DNA from 3 places in the Marinomonas profundi genome. Region 1 is predicted to be linked to each of the others. Evidence: predicted binding sites of a transcription regulator. Region 1 holds the regulator's gene; each other region holds the start of a gene.

The links. The regulator PhoB, encoded in region 1, activates phosphate uptake and scavenging genes when phosphate is short. The targets are predictions, from matches to a motif close to TGTCATANNNNTGTCANA.
Region 2: a site for PhoB is predicted at 1,772-1,789, ahead of J8N69_RS09190 (GNAT family N-acyltransferase). Genes of this name have one in related genera too.
Region 3: a site for PhoB is predicted at 2,817-2,834, ahead of J8N69_RS03060 (PhoX family protein). Genes of this name have one in related genera too.

The regions. Positions count from the first base shown of each region.
Region 1 covers NZ_CP073013.1:1,621,123-1,628,962, reverse strand. The annotation lists gene J8N69_RS07650 (peptide ABC transporter substrate-binding protein) at 1-1,045, opposite strand, end outside; gene cysZ (sulfate transporter CysZ) at 1,414-2,193, shown strand; gene J8N69_RS07640 (response regulator) at 2,193-3,038, shown strand; gene phoR (phosphate regulon sensor histidine kinase PhoR) at 3,200-4,528, opposite strand; gene phoB (phosphate regulon transcriptional regulator PhoB) at 4,525-5,220, opposite strand; gene ubiA (4-hydroxybenzoate octaprenyltransferase) at 5,305-6,159, opposite strand; gene J8N69_RS07620 (chorismate--pyruvate lyase family protein) at 6,156-6,716, opposite strand; gene J8N69_RS07615 (HDOD domain-containing protein) at 6,723-7,840, opposite strand, start outside.
Region 2 covers NZ_CP073013.1:1,970,556-1,978,395, reverse strand. The annotation lists gene J8N69_RS09205 (sigma-70 family RNA polymerase sigma factor) at 1-522, shown strand, start outside; gene J8N69_RS09200 (ChrR family anti-sigma-E factor) at 528-1,223, shown strand; gene J8N69_RS09195 (hypothetical protein) at 1,343-1,525, shown strand; gene J8N69_RS09190 (GNAT family N-acyltransferase) at 1,841-3,568, shown strand; gene J8N69_RS09185 (hypothetical protein) at 3,570-3,719, opposite strand; gene J8N69_RS09180 (isoamylase early set domain-containing protein) at 4,060-4,365, shown strand; gene betB (betaine-aldehyde dehydrogenase) at 4,659-6,116, shown strand; gene betA (choline dehydrogenase) at 6,164-7,831, shown strand.
Region 3 covers NZ_CP073013.1:666,049-673,888, forward strand. The annotation lists gene J8N69_RS03055 (putative bifunctional diguanylate cyclase/phosphodiesterase) at 1-437, opposite strand, end outside; gene J8N69_RS03060 (PhoX family protein) at 768-2,675, opposite strand; gene J8N69_RS03065 (methyl-accepting chemotaxis protein) at 2,922-4,559, shown strand; gene J8N69_RS03070 (MmcQ/YjbR family DNA-binding protein) at 4,616-5,020, opposite strand; gene J8N69_RS03075 (ABC-F family ATPase) at 5,203-6,786, opposite strand; gene J8N69_RS03080 (hypothetical protein) at 6,929-7,315, opposite strand; gene J8N69_RS03085 (hypothetical protein) at 7,318-7,740, opposite strand; gene J8N69_RS03090 (DUF883 C-terminal domain-containing protein) at 7,759-7,840, opposite strand, start outside.

The sequences.
Region 1 (7,840 bases):
GTGAGAAATCATTAACCACTTCTGGCGTAAAGGAATACGCAGGCAGCTCGCCTGTGCCGGTCACAAACTGGGTAATCACGTCGCGGTCGATGGCATAAGACAAGGCTTTGCGTACGCGAACGTCATTGTAGGGCGCTTTGGTGAGGTTGTATTGGTAGTAGTAAGTCCCCAATTTTGGTGTCACCACAACGTTATCAGGCATATCGCGCATCAACTGTTTGAAGTGGTCGTTTGGGATTTCATAACTCAAATCCATTTGACCCGCTTGAAAGCGTTTCAGCTCGGCGTTAGGCGATTCAATGGGCAAATAGGTAACCTGGTTGATGATGGTTTTGGCGTCATTCCAATAGTGTTTGTTACGCGTGAAAACCATCTTCTCGTTGACGATCCATTCGTCCATTTTATAGGCGCCGTTCGACACCATGTGTTCTGGTTTCGTCCAATCATCACCCCATTTCTCGACCACTTTTTTGGGGACGGGGAACATGGTTTGGTGCGAGGTCATTTTGACAAAGTAAGGCACAGGGCGCTCAAGGGTCACTTGGAAAGTGTAAGCGTCTAGGGCTTTTACGCCCAAGGTTGACGGCTCCGCTTCGCCAGCAATGATGCTAGTGGCGTTCACAATCGACGGGATTTCCATGAACCAAGCGTATGGCGAAGCAAGCGCCGGATCAACGGCACGGGTAAACGCGTAAACAAAGTCTTCCGCGGTTACTGGGTCGCCATTAGACCATTTGGCGTCTTTGCGTAGGTGGAAGGTGTATTGGGTGTTGTCGGCGTTTACATCAAAGCTTGTCGCAACGCCGGGTATTTGGTTGCCGTCGGCATCTTGGTTATATAACCCTTCGAACAGGTCTTTTGATCGAATCGAACCGGGCGTGCCTTCCATTTTTTGTGGGTCAAGGGTGGCGGGCTCGGCACCACCACCACGCACGAGTTCTTGTTTCGCAGCCAATTCGACCCCAGCCGGGACGTCAGCGGCGTGGGCGTGTAGAGCAAAAAGAGAGGTGGCCAGAATGGCGCTGGCGAGCAATGTTTTTTTCATTGTTATTCAGTTCCTTATGAGTGAAATTTGGTGCGTGCATTTTTTATTGTTAGGCGTGATATCTGCACTCTTGTATCCGCCTTGTGGTTTCATAGTTCATCAATTTGCCAAGGGTCACAATCGAAATTGCGTATCGGGTCATGCGTCTAGTAAATGTCAGTTTTGTCAAAACCTAATGGCAAGGGCTTGTTGCGCGCAGGCGTTGCATTCGCATAGACCGAGCGGGTCGCTACTTTGTCATTTGAAAGGCTTTGTTATTTGAAAGGCTTTGTGGAGCCGCGAAAGTCGTCATGATATTCTGTGGCGCTTACGGCGATTCTATTAAACGATTCACATTAAACGACTCACATTAAAAGGTGTTACAGACCGTGATTACTCAACCATTTAAAGCCGCAGGGGCTTTTCTGAAAGCGTTGCCTTTGGTTCTGTCAAAAGATTTAAGGGTGTTTATATTGATTCCGTTATTGGCCAACTTTGCCTTGATGGCGCTTATTTACATGCTGGCGTTTGGGTATTTCCAAGACTTATTAGGTTACGCCATGGGGTATGTGCCGGAGTGGGTGTCTTTTTTAAATTGGCTGTTTTATCTTATTTTTGGTGCCATTATTACGGTGCTTTTGTTTTATAGCTTTTCGGTGGGCGTGAATATTTTGGCGGCACCTTTTATGGCCTTTTTGGCGGAAAAAGTAGAGGAAAAAGAAACCGGTAGGGTGTTTGATGAACGTTTAACCATGGGCGTTATCATGGCGATGGTGGGGCGTAGTTTGCTGCGAGAGTGCCAAAAAATAGGTTATTTTCTGCCACGTTTTATATTACTGCTGCTGTTGTCTTTTATTCCACTTGTGAATGTGATCGCTCCTGTGTTGTTATTGTCTTTTTCTGCTTGGATGTTAGCGTTGCAGTATATGGATTACGCCTTTGATAATAACAAGGTGACATTCCATAATATGAGAATGGCATTACGCTCCAAGCCTTTGTTATGTTGGACATTTGGTGGAATGGTGATGGTCAGTTTGACTATTCCTTTTTTCAATTTATTTGTGATGCCGATCGCCGTTGTTGCGGCCACACTATTGTGGATTTCGGTATTTAGATCTGAGCAGGAGAAGGTTTCTACCTGGCTGGATCGCACTGATGGAACTTTGTGATGTCGTTAAAAATATTGGTCGTGGATGACGCCTCTTTTACCCGTGATTTGATTCGCAGAACGTTGCGTAAGCAGTTTCCTGCTTGTGTGATAGAAGATGCGGTAAATGGTCGAAAAGCACAGCAAATGATGACAAAACATCAATTTGATATGGTGTTGTGTGATTGGGAAATGCCTGAAATGACGGGTGTGGAATTGCTCAAATGGTGTCGAGAACAGCCCAAATATAAAAAAGAAAATGTGCCGTTTGTGATGATTACCAGCCGTGGCGATAAAAGCCATGTGGTGGAAGCAGTACAGGCTGGCGTGACGGATTATCTGGGCAAGCCTTTTTCCAGTGAGCAGCTTATCAATAAGGTCTTTTCGGCGGCCAAGAAACACAGCATAGAGAACAAACTGTCTTCTCAGCGGCCACGTGAGTCGAATACGCCGGGCGGTGTCAGCTCGGCGTCGTTGGATGTATTGATGGGGGCCGGAAAGTCAGCGGCTCCGGCTCAAAGCGCAAAAATCACCACGCCTGATGCGCCAGTCCCCACGGTAAAAGACGTCAAAATACCCACTATGGTGCGCTTTGAAGGCAAACAATTTCGCTGCATGATTATTCAATTCAGCAAAATGGAAGCGACCATGTTTATTAAAAGTGACGATGTGGTGCCGCAAGTACTGGGGCAAGCCGTATTGGATTTGGAGTTTGACAGCAAGGTCAACCGGCTCAACTACTATGTTCAATCAGTGGCTACGTCAGAGAAAAAACACGATTCCACCTTCTTGACCGTGATCTTGAGCCTGATTGACCAAGACAGCGAAAAAGAGACGTTTATTAGCCGGTTGTTTGATAGCTTATAAATCCCCATTATCAACCCCTCCCTAACCCTCCCCTTGAAGATAAGGGGGAGGGAATAGATCTTAATCTAACACCTTCCCTTGAAGATAAAAGTGGAGCGTCGATCTAGCTCCTCCCCCTTGCAAAGGGGGAGGCTGGGGTACACTTAATTACTTGGCGAACCTTAATTATTGTCTATAGGAGTTGGCAGCGCTGGAATCGTATCGATTCGGGTACGATTGGCGGGGAAGTAACAAGAAAAGGTACTGCCTACGCCGGGTTGGCTGCGAATGTGTAATTTGGCGTCATGGTGCAATAACACATGTTTGACGATGGCTAAGCCAAGCCCTGTGCCACCGGTTTTTGAACCTCGGCCTTTATCAACCCGAAAGAAGCGTTCTGTGAGTCTGGGGATGTATCTTGGTTCTATGCCCAATCCTGAATCTTTCACTGAAAACACGCCGTTAAACTCGCCGGATTCCCACTTTATTTGAATCGTTCCGCCATCGGGTGAATACTTAATGGCGTTGACGATCAGGTTCGAGAAGGCGCTGTATAAGTCTTTATAAGAGCCATAAATGCGCGCATCGTCAGGAATGTCTGCAGACAGTGTGTGTTTGTCTGTCAGCATAGGCGCGGTGACATTGCTGATTGCGTGCACCACATCGATCAGGTTAAACCATTGACTTTCCTCACGTTTGTCGTTGCCTTCTAAGCGCGACAGTAAGAGTAGATCTTCAATGAGTTGCTCCATTCGGTCTGATTGATCAGACATATTATCGATGCCTTTCTGCATGCTTTTTGGCAGGTTGTCTTTAAACAGGCTGAGGGTTTCTAAATAGCCTTTTATGACGGTAAGGGGGGTTTTTAGCTCATGGGAGGCGTTGGCGACAAAGTCTTTGCGCATTTGCTCTAGCAAGTGTAAGCGGGTCACGTCACGGACAAAAATCAGGTGGTCGTTTTTGTCGTACAGCGTGGTTTGAATTTCCAGATACACGCCATCTTTGGCGGGTGATTTGATAATTAATGGTTCGCCAAAGCGTTTTTGGCTGAAGTAACGGAAAAATTCTGGGTTACGCACAATATTGGTAATGGCTTGGCCACGGTCAATCGGGCGCTGTAAACCTAGAAAGTGCGCGGCGGAATTGTTCCACCATTCTAAATTGCCTTGATTGTCGGCCATGATGACGCCTTCTTTTAAGGCGGTGGTGGAGCTTTCGATGCGGGTTAGTGCTTGGCGCATGCGGCGCTTGGATTTGCGTTGTTTTTTTTGTAGCCGATAGACGGCATCAAACACTTCGCCCCAAATGCCACTGGCTTCTGGCGGTGCCGCTCGGCCAGCATAGCGTAACCAATTCTGAAATTGATACAGCTGATAAAGCTGCCAGTACAAAGAGCCTAAGACGTAGAGCAGCAAAACACCCAGTAATTGCCCGATAATCAGGCCAATGACAATGCAAGCGGCTAAACCGCTTAGCCAAGCAATAATGGTGTTTCGCCACATGGTTTTCATAAAGACCTTTTTGCTGAGAAGCGGTAGCCTGTTCCTCGTACGGTTTGTATCAAGAAATCATGGGAGCCACCGATGGCTTTGCGTAAACGACGTATATGAACGTCAACCGTGCGCTCTTCAACGTAGACATTGCCACCCCAGACTTGATCCAGTAGCTGCGCCCGTGAATAAGCACGTTCTTGGTGCGTCATCAGGAATTTGAGTAGACGGTATTCTGTCGGCCCCATGTCTAACGGGCGGCTGCCTATGGTGACGCGCTGACTAATGGGGTCGAGTAGCAAGCCTTCTATTTCTATCGGCTCGTCAACCCCTTGAGGGGTCGCTCGGCGTAGCACGGCTTTGAGTCGAGCGACCAGTTCACGCGGTGAGAAAGGTTTGGTGATGTAGTCATCCGCACCGACTTCTAAGCCTTGGATTTTATTGTCTTCTTCGCTTTTTGCGGTCAGCATGATGACCGGAATTTCGGCCGTGGTGCTGTCTTTCTTTAGGCGACGAGTCAATTCGATACCGCTACCACCGGGCATCATCCAATCGACCAAAATAAGGTCGGGCCTATGGTCCACGATGATTTCGTGGGCTTGTTGTATATTTTCGGCTTCCAAATATTCATAACCTGCCATTTCAAGTGCAATAGCAATCATTTCGCGTATGGAAGATTCGTCATCAATAATTAATACTTTTTTACCGGTCACAGGATATACCCTCATCTCAGGAACGGTTTTATTAAAGCGGTCAAATGTGACAATTCGATTACATTGTCACAACTTTGCCATATATTACATAAAATAGCTTACTGCTAAACCGATAAAGATACAGTAACCAACGCGATTGTTGTCTAAAAAGGAGCGAAAGCAGGCTTGGCGTTCACGCTCTTTTGCTTGTTTAAATTGCTGATAAAACAATCCGATACAGACGATCAGCGACACAAAATAGAGCCAATGCAGTTCCGCCAGCACACCAATCCATGTCATCAAAGACAAGGTCAGTCCTTGTAAGCAAACGATGACAAATAAGTCATATTGGCCAAATAAAATCGCCGTGGATTTGACGCCAATTTTTAAGTCGTCTGGGCGGTCTGTCATGGCGTAGTAAGTGTCGTAGGCAATGGTCCAAAAGCAATTGGCGACAAACAGCATCCACAGTTCAGGGTCTGCTAAATGGCCGCCTTGTGCACTGTATGCCATGGGGATCGCCCAAGAAAACGCTAACCCCAAAAAAAGCTGAGGCAGATGGGTATATCGTTTCATAAAGGGGTACAGTGCAGCAAGACCCAAACCAACGAACGACAGTAAAATCGTCCGCAGATCGGTAAACAGTACCAGGATAAAACTCAAAAGAGACAGTGCGGCAAACAGCATTAGGGCTTCTTTTTCCGATACTCGCCCCGCGGGCAGCGGGCGGTTTTTAGTACGATCAACAAAGCCATCGATTTTTCTATCGGCGTAGTCGTTAATGACACAACCGGCTGAACGCATGCTAAAAACGCCTATGACAAAAATTATCACCAGATGCCACTGAGGCAGGCCTTCGGCGGCTAACCATAATGCCCATAATGTCGGCCACAATAGCAGCAGAGAGCCAATAGGGCGGTTAAATCGGGTTAATTCTGCGTAATCTTTAAGTTTGTTCATAACAATCCAAACGGTGTTTTTAGTTGGTTTATTTCATCAAAAAAAGCCTCATTTACCAGTATTCCAGGGCCATATTGGTGGAACACAGAACGCCTTGCCCATAAGGCGGTGTGCTGATCGGGGAACATGCGTTTTGGTAATTGAGTGACTTCAATAGGGCTGCGAATGAGTGATCTGTGCTGGAACAAATAACCACCCAAGGGTTTGTTTTTTAAATGTTTTACCTGTCGCCAATGGCCTTGTAAAGACCTAGCGGGAATAATAGAGCGCGCATAAATGACAGCTTTACCGTCTACCTTGAGCAGCACAGTGCGGATTCTGGCGGCTTCTCTAGGGCGTAAGTTGAGGCGTTTTTTTTCTCGAGAGGTTGGCGTGCCCCAAGCGTCTTCAATCACCTCGACCGTGAGTTCTCCCAAGGATTGCAGCTTGGTCGTTAAAGAAGCGTGAGTGATCAGCCATGGCCATAACGTTTTGGGAGCCTTGGTTTTATTAACACGATGAATGGGCGCCCAGCGATAGTCAAATTGTTGGGCGGCTAGAGGATTCATGATTGTCATAAAACGTTAAGTGTTCATTTTATTGATCAAAGCGACCATTTTATGTAGCTCTGCTGACGATTGATAGACCTTTTCCCGACAGGCTTGCGCTTCTTCAAGCGTCAGCCCAATTTCTAATAACACCGAAGGGTCAATCTCCCCGTCATTGCGCAGCTGATGGGAGAGGTAAAGTAACTTGGCTAACAGGGCGTGTTCGCCATAATAATGGGGCTTTTTACTGTAACGAATGGCGGTCCAGATATTGTCAGGTAGGCTCCAATAACGTAATAACCACGACCCTAACTGCTCTTTGGTGAAGTGCAGTATTTGCATTTCAATCAGCTCTGAGGGCAAGTGAGCATTGGCTTCTTGATAACGCGATAGAATCGAAAAATGCGGTGGCAAAATAGTGCTTATCGCTAAGTAGCCAAAATTGTGCAGTAAACCCGCGAGATAAGCATGGCCAAGTTTAGGGCGCTGTTGTGCCGGCATGGCTTTTGCCAAGGATTCCATGAGTACCGCGTTGGAAACCGAGCCTAACCAAAAATCTTCATAGTGGCGCGGGCCGTCTTCTGGCGCTTGGAAGCCGTTTCCCATGGACAGTCCCAGTGCTAGGTTCATCACCATATCGAAGCCTAAAACGCGAATCACGGCATCTTCCACCGATTCTATGTTGCCCGGCGCGCCATAGTAAGGGGATGACGCCCAGCTGATGACTTGTGCCGCTAAGCTTGGATCGAGTGCGATGATATCGCATAGCTCATCGGTTCCGGCTGTCTTATCGGTTGAGAGACGGATGATGCGATGGGATGAGACCGGCAACGGCGGAATTTCTAATGTTTCTTCTAGGCGCTGCTTGAGTCGAATAGATTGGAATCGCCCTAATGCTTGCAGTATTTGCTCTTCATCATTCTCGTGGTTGTCTACCGGATGTTTGATGAGTTGAGTGGGCAGAGAAATCGGTTCGAAACGATTTAATGGCCCAGAGAATAAGGTCTGCAATTCTGCAGCACACAGATCTTTATATTGACCATCATGATGAGTCCGTATGGCGACGGAGGTTGCTTTTAATAAGCTGACTTCCAGTATCGTGGCGACGCTATTTGGCTTAATGAGAGGGTCGCCCATGCTATGGAAGCTCATGA
Region 2 (7,840 bases), 350 kb from region 1:
GCCGTTGCCGAACATAGAGACCAAGCCGCCTTAGGGCGTTTGTTTGATCACTATGTTCCGAAAGTAAGATCTTTCTGCCTTGCCGCCCAGCCGGGGGCCAATTTAATGGCCGATGATATTGCCCAAGAGGTGATGATACGTATTTGGAATAAAGCACACACTTACAAACCTGAATCGGCGTCGCTTAATACCTGGGTTTTTACCCTAGCAAGAAACGCACGTATTGATTATTTGCGCAAAAACAGTCGACATCAGTCGGATATTGATCCGGAATATCTTTGGCAAAATGTGATCGACGAAAACGCCGATCCATTTAAAGACGCACAGCAAAAAAGAGATCAAGAACGCATTCAGCAAGGCTTAGACAAGTTACCACCAGATCAAAAACAGGTGCTGTCAAAAGTCTATTTAGAAGGCAAAACACATAAGGAAGCCGCGGAAGAATTATCTCTCCCTCTTGGAACGATAAAATCTCGGGTTCGCCTTGCTTTGCACAAACTCACTATTTACGTTAAGAGGTAATATCGATGACCCACTACCATCCATCGATTGAAATACTCACCGACTACGCTGCGGGTTCATTGCCTCTAGCGCATTCCTTGTGCGTGTCGACACATTTGGAGCATTGCCCTGAATGCCAACAGCAAATCCGAAAATTAGAAATGCTTGGCTCACACCTTTTTGATCAGGCGCAAACGGAAAACCGTCCACTGAGTAATTTAAAAGACAGTTTTTTCAAAAACTTAGCCCAGCAGCCAGCACAAGAAAGCGTTAAAAGCACACAGCAAGATAAAGATAAAGACACCCAATGGGATGATTACGCCATTCCTCGCAGCCTGCGCCAGTTTATTAGCAAAAGCTACGATGAGCTGTCTTGGATGCGTTTGTCTCCGTCCTTTAAGATCGCCACACTTTACAACGAAGAAGGCGGTGCACAAGTTGCTCTTACGCGAGTCAAAGCCGGTGCCCACATGCCGACTCACACTCATACAGGGGATGAAATAACCTTGGTATTAGAAGGGGCGTTTTCCGATGACAGTGGCGTTTATAGACAGGGAGATTTCATTTGCCGTGATGCCAGCCACAAACACAAGCCGATGGTCACTGAAGACGCCGAATGCATTTGTTTAACGGTATTAGATGCACCGATTGAGTTTACGGGGTGGTTTACACGTTTACTCAATCCGATTATTCGTCGTTATCATCCACATTCGCACACTTAATACAATTGTTACGACATACGAAAATTAAGCGCACGATAGCAGACGTTAGTGAATAACAAGCAATGTTTCTAAGATTCTGGTATAGTCCTTATTCAATCTAATAACAAGGACTATTTATTATGGCAACGAAGAAAAAGCAGCCAGCCGCTTCGGAAACCTCAGAATCCATCGAAAAGCAGATGCAAGAGTTTCTTGCTCGTGGTGGTCAAATAGATAAGATTGATTCAGGGGTTAGTGGACAATCGCAATTAACAGGATCGCGCCATATTTCTTTGGGAAATAGCAAAACCAAAGCACAATAAGCGCTAAAGACAGTTCGTTTATCGCAAACGTTTTTGTTATTTTTATCCGTTAGAAGCTCTATTATCGCGCGCTTGGGTATACGTTAGTTTAAGTATATTAAAAGCCCAAAGCGCGAGATTAATCCTACCTCAAATCACTCTTATTCTACGCCTACCTAATTGACCTCCGACTTATTAGACAACGCCTTAGACAACCACGTTTGTCCGCAAACAGAATAGCAACAGGTCATTTTTTCGACACACAAACGTCACGTTCTTGTCATATTGACGCTCTACTCTCATCAATAAGACATCTTATTAGAGCGGAGTACGACTGTGATACAAGTTGAGCAAATGATTGCCAGTAAATCGCCTCAGTTTTTCGACAAGAGCCCACTCATCACTCGCCCGACGTTAAGCCTATTAAAGCGCTTATTCCACGAAAGTGAAGTAAACCATTTCCTGGAAAAAAACCACGGCTGTGTCGGCTTCGAATTTATTGATCGCGTACTGGATCACTTCAACTTTAGTTATCAAGTCAGCCAAGTTGACCGACGCAACATTCCCGCCAGCGGACGCGTGATGATCATCGCCAATCACCCCCTTGGAGCACTAGATGGCTTGGCGCTATTACGCTTAATAGGCGAAATTCGTCCCGACGTAAAAATCGTCGCCAATGATTTATTAATGGGGTTTGATGGTTTAAAGAGGCTGGTGCTACCAGTGGATAATCTAGGCGGAAAAACCGCGCGCCAGCAACTTAAAGCCATTATGAGTTGCCTGCACAATGAAGAAGCGGTGATTATTTTCCCCGCTGGCGAAGTCTCTCGTATGTCGCCAAGTGGCGTCAAAGACCAGCAATGGAATCAGAACTATCTCAAATTGGCGCAAAAAACCAACAGTCCATTATTGCCAGTTCATATTGGCGGACGCAATTCCATGCTGTTTTACACCAGCTCACTTTTGTATCGTCCGCTGTCTACGATTCAACTTGCCAATGAAATGTTTCGTCAGAAAAATCGCAAAATTCCCATGCAAGTGGGTCAAGCCATTCCCATTCAAGAATTGGCAAAGCTGCCTTTGAGCGACAAAGAGAAAAACAAACTGGTAAAACGCCATTTGTACCGCATCGCTAAAGGCAAAAAACCGCTGCTTAAAACCGAAAAAACCGTTGAACACCCGCAAAATAGACAGATGATCAAACAAGAACTCAAACTGGCAGAGCATCTTGGCAACACCAAAGACAACAAACAAATTTACCTATTCGATTACGATCCTATGTCAATCACCATGAAAGAAATTGGCCGCTTACGCGAGATTGCCTTCCGCAAAGTGGGTGAAGGCACAGGCGAACGCTCTGACCTAGATAAGTTCGACCAGTACTATCGCCATTTGATTCTGTGGGACGAAGAAGAGCTGGAAATCGTTGGCGCTTACCGTATTGGCGAAGTGGCTCGATATATGAAATCAGACACACCAAATCGTATCTACAGTGCCGAGCTGTTCCAATACTCTTGCGATATGGAACCCTATTTCGAGCAAGGCATCGAGCTAGGACGCAGCTTTATCCAGCCCAAATACTGGGGCAAGCGTAGTCTGGATTATTTGTGGTACGGCATTGGTGCTTACCTCGATAAACACCCTGACATTCGCTACATGTTTGGCCCGGTAAGCCTAAGCAACAGCTACCCACAAGTGGCAAAAGACTTTATCGTCTCTTTCTACAAACTGTATTTTGCCGACAAAGAACACTTAGCGCGCGCTTTCACGCCCTATCAAGTTAATGCCGAACACAATGACATCATTTCGACTATCTTCAGTGGTGACGATTACGAAGAAGATTTTAGACTATTAAAAGAGCAACTCAGCCACTTTGGTGCCAGTGTGCCAACGCTGTTCAAACAATACAGTGAATTGTGTGAGCCCGGTGGGGTTCGCTTCTTAGACTTTGGTGTCGATGCCGACTTTGGCTACTGTGTGGACGGATTGGTCCTAGTAGACCTAAATACAGTCAAAGAAGCGAAAAACAAACGCTACCGAGGTCATAACCAAGTGAGTCATTAATTTACGATCTTGGATCGTGATGATGACCATGCGAATGATGGCGATGAGTATGATGAGCTGCTTGTTCAGGACGTTTAAAGAAAACCAAATAAACAATCTTGATAACCAGCATCACACTAAGCGCAATAAGAACGATCATTTGAATATCCATGAATCACCTCGTTATTTTTATTGGTGCACTTTGAGTATAGGACAGAAAACCGTCTCAAATGTGAATTTACGTCTTTATTTTGGACCGATGAAACAAGCCCCACAAGAGTGCAATATGCTCAAATATAAAACAAATACAGCGAGATAAAGCGCTAAAACATTTGATATAAAGCCACAAGAAAGACGGCGTACGAGTTTTTTTATTGATCAATGAATGAGTTAAGAAATATGGCGCAAGCCTTGCTTAGCTTTCACAACGTAAGCATAAAATTCATCCACACTCAGGCTTTTTCAGTAGCCTTAACTTTTTGTTTATCACTAGATAGACCTTGGAGCCGGAAATGATTGAAAAAACCTACCTAAAAACCAAACCTGAATGCAAAGTGAAATTTGCCCTACCTGCTGAAATCGTCGGTGACGCCAAAAACGTCGCTCTGGTTGGCGACTTTAATAACTGGGATGGCACCGCCAACCCAATGAAAAAACAAAAGTCTGGCGTGTTTGCCTCAACGCTAAATTTAGAGGTTGATCATAGCTATCAACTTCGCTATTTAATCGACGAGCAAAACTGGCTCAACGACGACATGGCCGACGCCTATGTTCCAAGCCCGGTAAGCTTCGACACAAACGGCGTCATCAGCCTGTAATACCCCTTTTAAACCTTCATACAGCGACTAATAGCACGTCTCGATCTCGAAATTCAGATCGGGACGTTCGTCTCTCAATACCGTCCTTTGTCCATCCTTTGACGCTTAATTACCCTAAACCGCTTTCACTCTATAACGTCATTTTTTTGCCCCAAAACCACTATTTCATGGATTCAGGCTGCAATTTATAGTCAAAATATGTACAATTGTTTTTATTAAACGCGCGTTTAATAAAAAATTCATTGGTCGGTGATCCCTGTAAGAACACCGAAACAGACGACAAGAGGCACATCATGGCACATCAGCAGCAATACATTCATGGCCGCTACCATGCATCTACCAGCGGTGAACACTTTGAGACAATCAACCCAGCCACAGGTGAGGTGATTGCGACAATCGAGCACGCAGGACAAGCCGAGCTAGATGCTGCCGTTGAGTCTGCAAAGCAAGGTCAAAAAGTCTGGGCGGCAATGAGCCCAGTGGAACGTGGCCGCATTCTTAAAAAAGCCGCTGACTTACTGCGTGAAAACAACGAAGCACTTGCCCGTCTGGAAGTATTAGACACTGGTAAGCCACTGCAAGAAGCCATTTGCGTGGACATTCAAACTGGCGCAGACGTGATCGAATATTACGCAGGCCTAACCGACAAGATCCAAGGTGATTACCAAGACCTTGGCAAGGGCAACTTCTTCTACACTCGCCGCGAACCACTCGGCATTTGTGCTGGTATCGGCGCATGGAACTATCCCATTCAAATCGCCATGTGGAAAGCTGGCCCTGCGCTCGCCGCTGGTAACGCAATGATCTTCAAGCCATCCGAAGAAACGCCACTGACCGCTCTTAAACTGGCGGAAATTTTCACTCAAGCTGGCTTGCCTGATGGTGTTTTCAACGTCATTCAGGGTGACGGTCGCACAGGCCAAATGATCACCGCACACCCAGGCATCGACAAAGTCTCTTTCACCGGCGAAGTCGGCACAGGCAAAAAAGTCATGGCCGCTTCGGCGCAATCGTTGAAACAAGTGACGATGGAATTGGGTGGCAAATCCCCCATGATTATCTTCCCTGATATGCCAGTGGATCAGGCGGTTTCTGCGGCAATGTTGGCGAACTTCTACACCCAAGGCGAAGTGTGCACCAACGGCACCCGTGTTTTCGTCCATGCCGACATGCTGGACGCCTTCACCAAAGAACTAAAAACGCGCACTGAGGCGATGATCATTGGCGATCCAATGGACATGAACACGCAAGTCGGCGCCTTGATTTCAAAAGATCACATGCAAAAAGTTTTAGGTTATATTCAAGCCGCCAAAGACGCCGGTGCAACCTTGTTGTGCGGTGGTTACCAAGTCACTGAAAACGGCTTAGACAAAGGCGCTTTTGTGGCGCCAACTGTCTTCACTGATTGCACCGACGACATGCCACAAGTGCGCGATGAAATCTTCGGCCCTGTCATGTCAGTGCTTAGCTTCACCGACGAAGACGAAGTGATTGCCCGTGCTAACGACACCAAGCTAGGACTGGCTGCAGGCGTTTTCACCAAAGACTTCGCGCGCGCTCATCGTGTAATTAATCAATTGCAAGCCGGTATTTGTTGGATCAACGCTTGGGGTGCTTCTCCTGCTGAAATGCCAGTGGGTGGTTACAAAGAATCTGGTATTGGTCGTGAAAACGGCATCGAAACCTTGTACCACTACACACAAAACAAGAGCGTCTTTGTCGATCTAAACGACATCGAAAGTCCTTACTAAGCGACTCTTACTCAATTAAGCGAGACTCTTATTAAAACGAGATAAGCATGACAAACGAAACGTACGATTACATTATAGTCGGCGCTGGCTCCGCGGGCTGCGTGTTAGCAGACCGACTGACAGAAAGTGGCGAACACAAGGTATTGCTATTGGAAATGGGCGGCTCAGATAAGAGCGTCTTTATCCAAATGCCAACCGCCCTGTCTTACCCAATGAACACAGAAAAATACGCTTGGCAGTTCCACACCGACAAAGAGCCGGGCCTTGATGGTCGTGAAATGCATTGCCCACGCGGCAAAGTATTAGGCGGTTCGTCGTCTATCAATGGCATGGTCTATGTTCGTGGCCACGCCTGTGATTTCGACCAATGGGAAGTAAACGGTGCCAAAGGTTGGAACTACCAAGCCTGTCTGCCCTATTTCAAAAAAGCTGAAACATGGAAAGGCGGCGCAGATTTGTACCGTGGCGGCAATGGCCCATTATCGACCAACAACGGCAACGACATGACTTATAACCCGCTTTACCAAGCCTTTATCGACGCGGGTGAAGACGCTGGCTACGGCAAAACCGACGACTACAACGGGTTTCGCCAAGAAGGTTTTGGCGCGATGCACATGACGGTGAAAAACGGCGTGCGTGCCTCTACGTCTAACGCCTATTTACGCCGAGCGATGCAACGCCCTAACCTGACGCTAAAAACCGGCGTTTTAAGCCATAAAGTGCTCTTTGATGATAAAAAAGCCATCGGTATTGAGTTCAGCAAAAACGGCCAAGTTCAACAAGTCACCGCCAACAAAGAAGTTATCTTGTCGGCAGGCTCCGTTGGCTCTCCGCAGTTATTACAACTGTCTGGTGTCGGGCCAAAAGACGTATTAGAAAAAGCCGGCGTCCCAGTGGTTCACGAACTGCCGGGCGTGGGTGAAAACCTACAAGACCATTTGGAAGTCTACTTTCAATACTACTGCAAACAACCGGTGACGCTAAACAGCAAGCTGGGCTTGATCAGTAAAGGCTTGATCGGCACACGCTGGATGCTGTTTAAAACCGGCTTAGGCGCGACCAACCACTTTGAATCTTGTGGTTTTATTCGCTCCCGCGCAGGTCTTAAATGGCCCAACATTCAATATCACTTCTTACCTGCTGCCATGCGTTACGATGGTCAAGCCGCCGTAGAAGGCCATGGCTTCCAAGTCCATGTCGGCCCAAACAAGCCAGAGAGTCGAGGTAAGTTATGGATCGAATCTGCTAATCCAGCGGCCAAACCGCGCATCTTGTTTAACTATCTTTCGACCGAGCAAGACAAACAGGATTGGCGCGATACCATTCGCCTAACGCGCGAAGTGCTGCAACAATCAGCTCTAGACCAATACCGTGGCGATGAAATCCAGCCGGGCATAAATATCCAGAGCGATGCAGACATCGACCAATGGGTAAAACAGAATGTGGAAAGTGCCTATCATCCATCTTGTACCTGTAAGATGGGCGACGACAACGACCCAATGGCGGTGTTGAACGAGCAATGCCAAGTGCGCGGCGTCGAAAGCTTGCGCGTGGTGGATTCGTCTATCTTCCCCACCATCACCAACGGCAACTTGAATGCGCCGACCATCATGGTGGCAGAAAAAGCCGCCGATATGATTCTTGGTAAAACCGCCTTGCCGAGCCTAAACGCTCCGGTTTGGATTCACCCTGAGTTTGAAAGTAAACAGCGGTAACTGCTCACT
Region 3 (7,840 bases), 960 kb from region 1:
TTTTCAGGATAAATAGACAGGTAACCCGCCTGAAACTCTGGGGTTTCGAGACGCAACTCGCGACGGTATTGCGGTAAATCTGATAAAAAATACTCCGCCAATGACGGCGAAATAGAGAAGTCGCCTGCTGCAGCCGTCGCCTCAACAAACAACACACCCGCATCATCTCGAACCTCCACACGCGCAATCGCTGAACTGGTCAGTAAGCTATCAACTTGCTGTTGTGCAAAGTCAACATCCAAACGAAAAACCGCTTCTGCCAACGGCTTGCCAACAATCGCCATAAGCCCGGTAAAGTCTTGATTAATCTGTGCTTTATGTTGACGAATCCCTTCTACCACCTGAATAGCACTACTGACTAAACTCAATACGACCGCCAACGCCAAGGTTAAAACGGCTTGTTTAATAAATAATGATTTGGAAAATACCATGCCCATTCAGACTCGCTTAATGTTCCATATTTAGTAATTTTAACGTCTAAAAATAGACAACATTCACAATCAAACACACTGTCTCGCAACATAACACGGACGACATAAGAATAGAATAACATGCGCCCAGTGTTTGCTTTTGTTACCAACCCAGATGAGCCGAGGCACGAAGGCGTTATCTGGCAATGTAGACGACAACTAACTTGAAAACTCCGTACAAACGTACCCAACCTTCGCTTGAAAAACTCCGATGATTCCCCCCAAAAAAACAAAAAACCAGCATGAGTGAACATACTGGTTTTTGATTGAACCGGCTCCTCTGGCTCGGAATAAAAGTTAACCGATGACGGCACCATCTTCACGCGATATAGCGATAACACTTGAGCGCGGCGCCGATTGCCCACCTTCAGGCCAATGGGAGTTGCCCTTCTCACCTGGGTGCTGAATGCTAATAAACATCGTCGTTCTGCCAGGGTTCCAAGCAAATCCGGTGACTTCACATTCATTTGGCCCAACTAAAAAGCGACGAATTTCACCGGTTTCAGGGTCCCCTACCAGCATCTGGTTATTCCCTTGGCCTTTAAAGTCTTTTTCATTTGAATAGTTGCCATCGGTTTGAATCCACAACAAACCTTTAGAATCAAACGCCAAGCCATCTGGGGAGTTAAACATATTGTCTTGATTAATGTTTTTAGAGCCCGCATTAGCGTCGTCGAACACCGCAGGGTTGCCTGCCAATACAAACAAATCCCACTTAAATTCCGCACTGGTATGATCTTCGTTCATTGGCGACCAGCGTACAATTTGACCGAAGTTGTTTTTCACTCTTGGGTTAGCGCCCGTCGCTGGTGCTTCATCGCCCCCTTCGTTTGGTTTAACACCACGGTTTTTATTGTTGGTCAGCGCACAATACACTTCCACTTTATGAGGATGAGACGCCACCCACTCTGGGCGATCCATGGTCGTTGCGCCCACTTTAGACGCTGCCAGTCGAGTATGAATCGCAATTTCAGCGTCGGTCATACCGGTTGTTTTGGGTGTTAACGCTAACCATTCACCGCGATTGTTATCATGAAATTTCGCCACGTATAACGTGCCTTCTTCTAGCAAATCGCGATTATTACCACCGGCCAAATACTTGTGCTTCGACACAAAGCGATACAAAAACTCACCGCGCTCGTCATCGCCAAGGTAAACCACTACATGACCGTTACTGGCAATCGCTACTTCGGCATTTTCATGTTTAAAACGGCCAAGCGCCGTACGCTTTTTAGGGCGCGACGTCGGATCTAATGGATCGATCTCAACCACATAACCAAAACGATTTGGCTCATTTGGCTCTTTTACCAGATCAAAACGCGCATCGGCCAAGGCCCAGTCATAACGCCCCTTGCTACTAATACTATAGCGTTTAAAACCGTCACTCATTTTGTAGTTTGCATCGCTTGCGGAAAAATAACCGTTAAAATTCTCTTCGCAGGTTAAATACGTTCCCCAAGGCGTCTGACCACTACCGCAGTTATTCCACGTGCCTTTCGCCACTAACCCTTTAGGGTCCGCTGAGGTTTGCATCCATTTGTGACCACGAGCAGGGCCCGTGATGTCCATTTCCGTATCGGCGGTAATGCGACGGTTGTAAGGCGAGTCTTGCACCACACCCCATTTACCACCACGTTGAGCCACTTCAATAACAGACACGCCATGGGCGGCTATATTTTTGCGCACATCATCGGCATTAATCGGCATGGCATCAGCACGATTAGCGTGTAAAGTTTTAGGGTTAGTGTATTCATGATTGATGGCCATAATTTGCTTGCCATCTTTAGAAAACAGCGCCATGCCGTCGTTGTGATCGCCAAAGGCCAATTCCTGAGAAGCCCCCGTGCCACCCGTCGCTGAATCAAACGCTGGCGCATTGCTCCATAAAGGGTCGCCCCAAGACACAACCACTTCCCATTTATAACCTTCTGGCACAGTAACAGCATCAAGCGCATTCGCTTTCACCATACTAAAAGCAAGACGTGAGTCTGTCGTCGTCGACGCAGCAAGCGCATTACCAGCCGCCAACGTGGTAGACCCCATCACAAACGCGCTGGCCCCCACTGCCGCACCGCCGCCTAAAAAGCCACGGCGAGAAACCATTTTATGCGCCACTTCTTCAAACTCAACCACTTCTGGCGCCGGACGTACTAATTCGTCTAACTCATCAAAACTCAAATTCTGCATCTGTTCGATCTTCATCATACTGCCCCTGCATTTTTCAATAGATAGTCATTCAATGGATCGTTGTCCAAGAAATAATGGTTCAAGTGATAGTCTTTAATAATCCTGACCAAAAATGAGCCCTCCCCTGCAAGAGAGCGAACGCTAAATCTATAAACAAAACATGACATTAGAATGACAGTTAAACGACACTATGATTATATGAGGAAAGCAAACCTATAAAATGCACTCAAAACGGCAACCGATGTTACTCATAAAGGTGATGCAATGATAAACTCTCTGCGTAAAATACCCATTAATCTACGACTAACCAGCTTGGTAACCTTCTTCTCAATAGGACTTTTTTTCGTTGTTTATTTAGCATTAACGGCCAACAAACAATCCCTGCTTGACGAAAAATACAAGCAAACAAAGCACGTGGTCGAAACCGCTACCGGTGTTTTTAGTTACTTTTATGACCTAGAACAATCTGGCCAGCTCAGCCAAGCCGATGCCCAGCGCTATGCCATGGAAACCATCAAAAACACCCGCTACGCAACCTCTGAGTACTTTTGGATTAATGATTATAGCGCCACCGTCATCATGCACTCGATCAACCCCGCCTTAGATGGCAAAGACTTATCGAATCTAGAAGACCCTAATGGCAAGAAGCTGTTTGCAGAATTCGCTAAAGTGGCCAAAGCGCAAAATGCTGGCTTTGTCGATTATTTATGGCCTAAGCCCGGCAATGAAAATCCAGTAGAAAAAATCTCTTACGTGCAAGGATTCAAACCTTGGGGTTGGATTATTGGCTCTGGAATATACCTAGATGACGTCGACGCTCAATTCGAACAGGAAGTCATTCGACTCAGCCTTATTAGCGCGGCTATCGTTTTAATGGCCTTGTTTATTTCATTCTTAATCCTTCGTTCAATTCTCTTTCCCATCAGCCAAATCCAAGGGGCATTAGAAAATATTGCTAACGGTGAAGGCGATTTGTCTACGCGTTTACCTGAGTCTGGGAACGACCAATTAACCAAAATTGCCTCTCATTACAACAGCTTCGTAGCACGTCTTTCCAAAACCCTTACCACCGCTGTGTCCCTCAACAAAGCAGTAGAAGATAAAAGCCAAGAACTCAAAACGGTGGCAGCGCAAACCCAAAGCCTAACCCAACAACGAGAAGGCATGTTTGCTCAAATGGCAGACGCAATAAGAGAAGTAGACAGCTTAAAAAACGAGGTGATCGAAAGCACCCAATCCACCCTCACCTCCGCCCAAAACACCGCAGAGAAAACCAAAATCGGACAAGACTCGATTAAACAAACCGTACAATCACTCGATAAGTTATCCCATGAGCTGGAAATTGGACTAGAAGCCGTCATACAACTGGCCGAACAATCACAAACCATTGGTTCCGTGCTCGATGTCATCAGCGCCATTGCAGAGCAAACGAATTTATTAGCTCTGAATGCGGCTATCGAAGCCGCCCGAGCGGGCGAACAAGGCCGTGGCTTTGCCGTAGTAGCCGATGAAGTTAGAGGGTTAGCAAGCCGTACTCAGTCTTCTACTGATGAAATTCAAACCATGATTAGTAAATTACAAAGCGGCGCAAAAGCAGCAGAAACAAGAATTACAGAAAGCCATCAACAATCCCAAAAAACCACACAAGAAATGGCGCTCACCACACAGTCCCTTCAAGACATAGCCGTATCAGTTGATGACATCAACCAAGCCAGCAACCAAGTCATACAAAGCGTTACGATACAAAGCGACCTAGTACAAAAACTCAGTCATTTAAATGAACAGGTTTCAGAGCTTTCGTCTCAAGCGAGTTTACAAGTTAAACAAACCAACGAAACCAGTGAAATACTGGTCAAAACCACCCATCAAACTCAAGAAGTCATGTCGGTCTTTAAACTCTAACGCTTAAAACCATAGTCATAAAAAAGAACCATAAAAAAAACAGCAAAACCAATCACTCAAAGATTGGTTTTGTCTGTTTGGTTCGAATAGAGTACAGACCTCCCATGCCGTACTTCCAAGCCCTCTCTGAGCGATTTTTTAAGGCCTTTCACCACCAAACTATAAGAATGATCAATCTGGCGTTGAATTTCTCCCAATGGCAAATCTCCCGCCAAAACAACCGAATTCCAATGGCGCTTGTTCATATGGTAAGCCGGAATCACATCCGTAAAAATATCGCGCAGCTCGATGGCATGGTCGGGTGAGCATTTTACATTGAGCAATTGACGACCTTGATACCGAATCAATAAAGCAAACATTTTTCCGTGAACTTTGAAAACCGCCGTATGATCATCAAAGGGATAGTCTTCAACCGCTTCGGGTTTGGACAACAGATATTCTTTTACCACTAAATTATTCACCGAAAACGCCACCTCTAGCCTATTAGAAGCCTTCAATCATGAGCAAACAAACGGCTCACAACAAGCCCTCACCTCACCATAAAACGAAAAAAGCCGCTTACTCAATAATCAGCAAGCGGCTTTTAGCAAGCAACTATCTACAAGCAACTATCTACAAGCAACTATCTAAGTGCTAGGTTCGATTAGCCTTGGTGAGCAAGGTACTCATCGTAGGTGCCTTGGAAATCCACCACTTTTCTGCCTTTGATTTCAATCACTCGATTCGCCAACGACGACACAAACGCCCTATCGTGGCTAACAAAAATCAAAGTACCATCAAAGTCGAGCAAGGCATTGTTTAACGCTTCAATGGCTTCCATGTCCATGTGGTTGGTCGGCTCGTCCATCACTAAGACGTTTAAGTCCATCATCATTAACTTGCCAAACAATAAGCGGTTTTTCTCACCACCAGAACAGACCCGCGCTTTCTTATTGAAGTCGTCTGCGGTAAACAACAAACGGCCCAACATAGCGCGCACTTTTAAATCGTCATGTTTGGCCGTACGCCATTGCGACATCCAATCAAACAAGGTTAATTCGCAGTCGAAATCTTCGGTACTGTCTTGTGGACAATAACCAATGACCGCGTTTTCAGCCCATTTTATCGCGCCATGCTTAGCGTCTAACTCTTTCATCAAACAGCGCAAAAAGGTCGTTTTACCCGCGCCGTTTTCACCAATAATGGCCAACCGTGAACCCGCTTCTAAAATAATATTGCCATCAGAGAAAAGCGGTTCGTCGTAACCATGACCCAGATCTTCTAGGATCAAGGCATGACGGTGAAGCTTTTTGTCTTGTTTAAAGCTTAATGACGGCGTCATACGGCTTGACTGCTTCACTTCAGACAATTCAATTTTTTCTAATTTCTTCGCCCGAGAACTGGCTTGTTTGGCTTTCGAAGCGTTCGCAGAGAATCTATTAACAAAGGCTTGCAAATCGTCCATTTCCGCGCTTTTCTTCGCGTTTTCAGTTAACTGCTGCTCACGGATCAAAGACGAGGCTTCCATGAAATACTCATAGTTACCGGGGTAAATACGCAGCTCACCAAAATCGATATCCGCCATGTGCGTACACACAGAGTTCAAAAAGTGACGGTCATGGGAAATAATAATCATGGTGCATTTGCGCTGATTCAACACACCCGCCAACCAGTTAATGGTATGGATATCCAAGTTGTTAGTCGGTTCGTCCAACAGCAAAATATCAGGATTAGCAAACAAAGCTTGGGCTAACAAAACACGCAGCTTCCAACCTGGCGCTACTTGGCTCATCAGGCCAAAATGAAACGCCTCCTCAATACCCGCTTCTAACAAAATATCGCCCGCGCGGCTTTCCGCACTGTAGCCATCCATTTCAGCGAATTCCGCTTCTAGCTCGCCCGCGCGCATGCCATCTTCTTCACTCATTTCTGGCTTGGAGTAAATGGCATCACGCTCTTGCTTGATTTTCCACAGCGCCACATCGCCCATAATAACGGCATCAACCACCGTGTATTCTTCAAAAGCAAACTGATCTTGGCTCAAGGTACCGACTTTTTCACCCGGCGTAATAGACACATTGCCAGACGTTGGCGTCAGCGCCCCACTGAGAATTTTCATGAAGGTAGACTTGCCACACCCGTTCGCGCCAATCAGGCCATAGCGATTACCGTTACCGAATTTTGCAGAGATGTTTTCAAACAATGGCGTTGCGCCAAATTGCATGGTGATATTAGCCGTGGAGATCAAAGGAAAAAGCCCTAAAACAAAGAGAAAAGAAAAACGTTCATACAGACCACAAAAATAGGGTCAAAAGACAAACACAAAGATGGGCGAATATAGAGACTTAGTCCGCTAAAGTCGAGGATTAAGTGATGTTTTTTTGAACGTTTTACGCCACGCTTTCTTGCGTATTTTTGTCAGAAGAAAGTGGTGCTTCGGTGACAGGTGTTTTTTGAGAATCGTCCGCCGACTTTTGGGAATCGGCCGCCGCGGTCTGCGCGTCGTTTGCGCTAGAGGCCGTCATAAATTGTGCGATGAAGAAACTCAGTATCTCTTTGCTGGCGCCATTAAGCAGGCTCTTGCTGATTTTCTGGGTTATATCAAATTGAGTGCTTGCTCCCAGTACAAAGCTGGCAATCAGCCCTGCTGGGCTAGTCGCTTTATCGACAAGATTATCAATGGCTTTTTCACGAGATAGTTTGGCATGTTTTTCAAATACCTGAGTGCGCAGATAAAGGCGTTCACGCTGTTGATGCATGCGTTTAATGCCAAACATAATTATTCCTCATCGGTTGGGATAATGGCATCCAAAGTACGGGTAAAATCCATGCTTGCTAGTGTTCGTTTTACCCAGTAGAGCAAACCCACTGAGCTCAAAAACGTCACTAACGTGGCGGTTAATAAAATATTAACTAAAGAAAAACCGTAACTCCAGGCTATCGCTGCGCTGCTGGCAATGATCAATAGCCAGGTTGTGAGTAATAAAAAAATCACCCCACACATTAGAGCAAGAAGCTGAGCGCTAGACGCCACCCAAAGTTTGGCTTCTAGCGCGCCAAGCCCTAATACACTCTTCAGCCAACTTTTATGGCTCTCAATAACGCCATCAAGGTCAGATTTTTTTTCTGGTGCATCTGCTTGTTGTTCATGCGCTTGTTGTTCATTCGCTTGTTGCGCATCAGAATAGTGTGGGGATTGCATCTATGTTGTTTCCTATGCTTATTTACGTTTGCATAAGAAACTTGCTGCTAACGCACCCGCCAAAAACGCAATACCAATGGTTTTTACAGGGTGCTCTTTG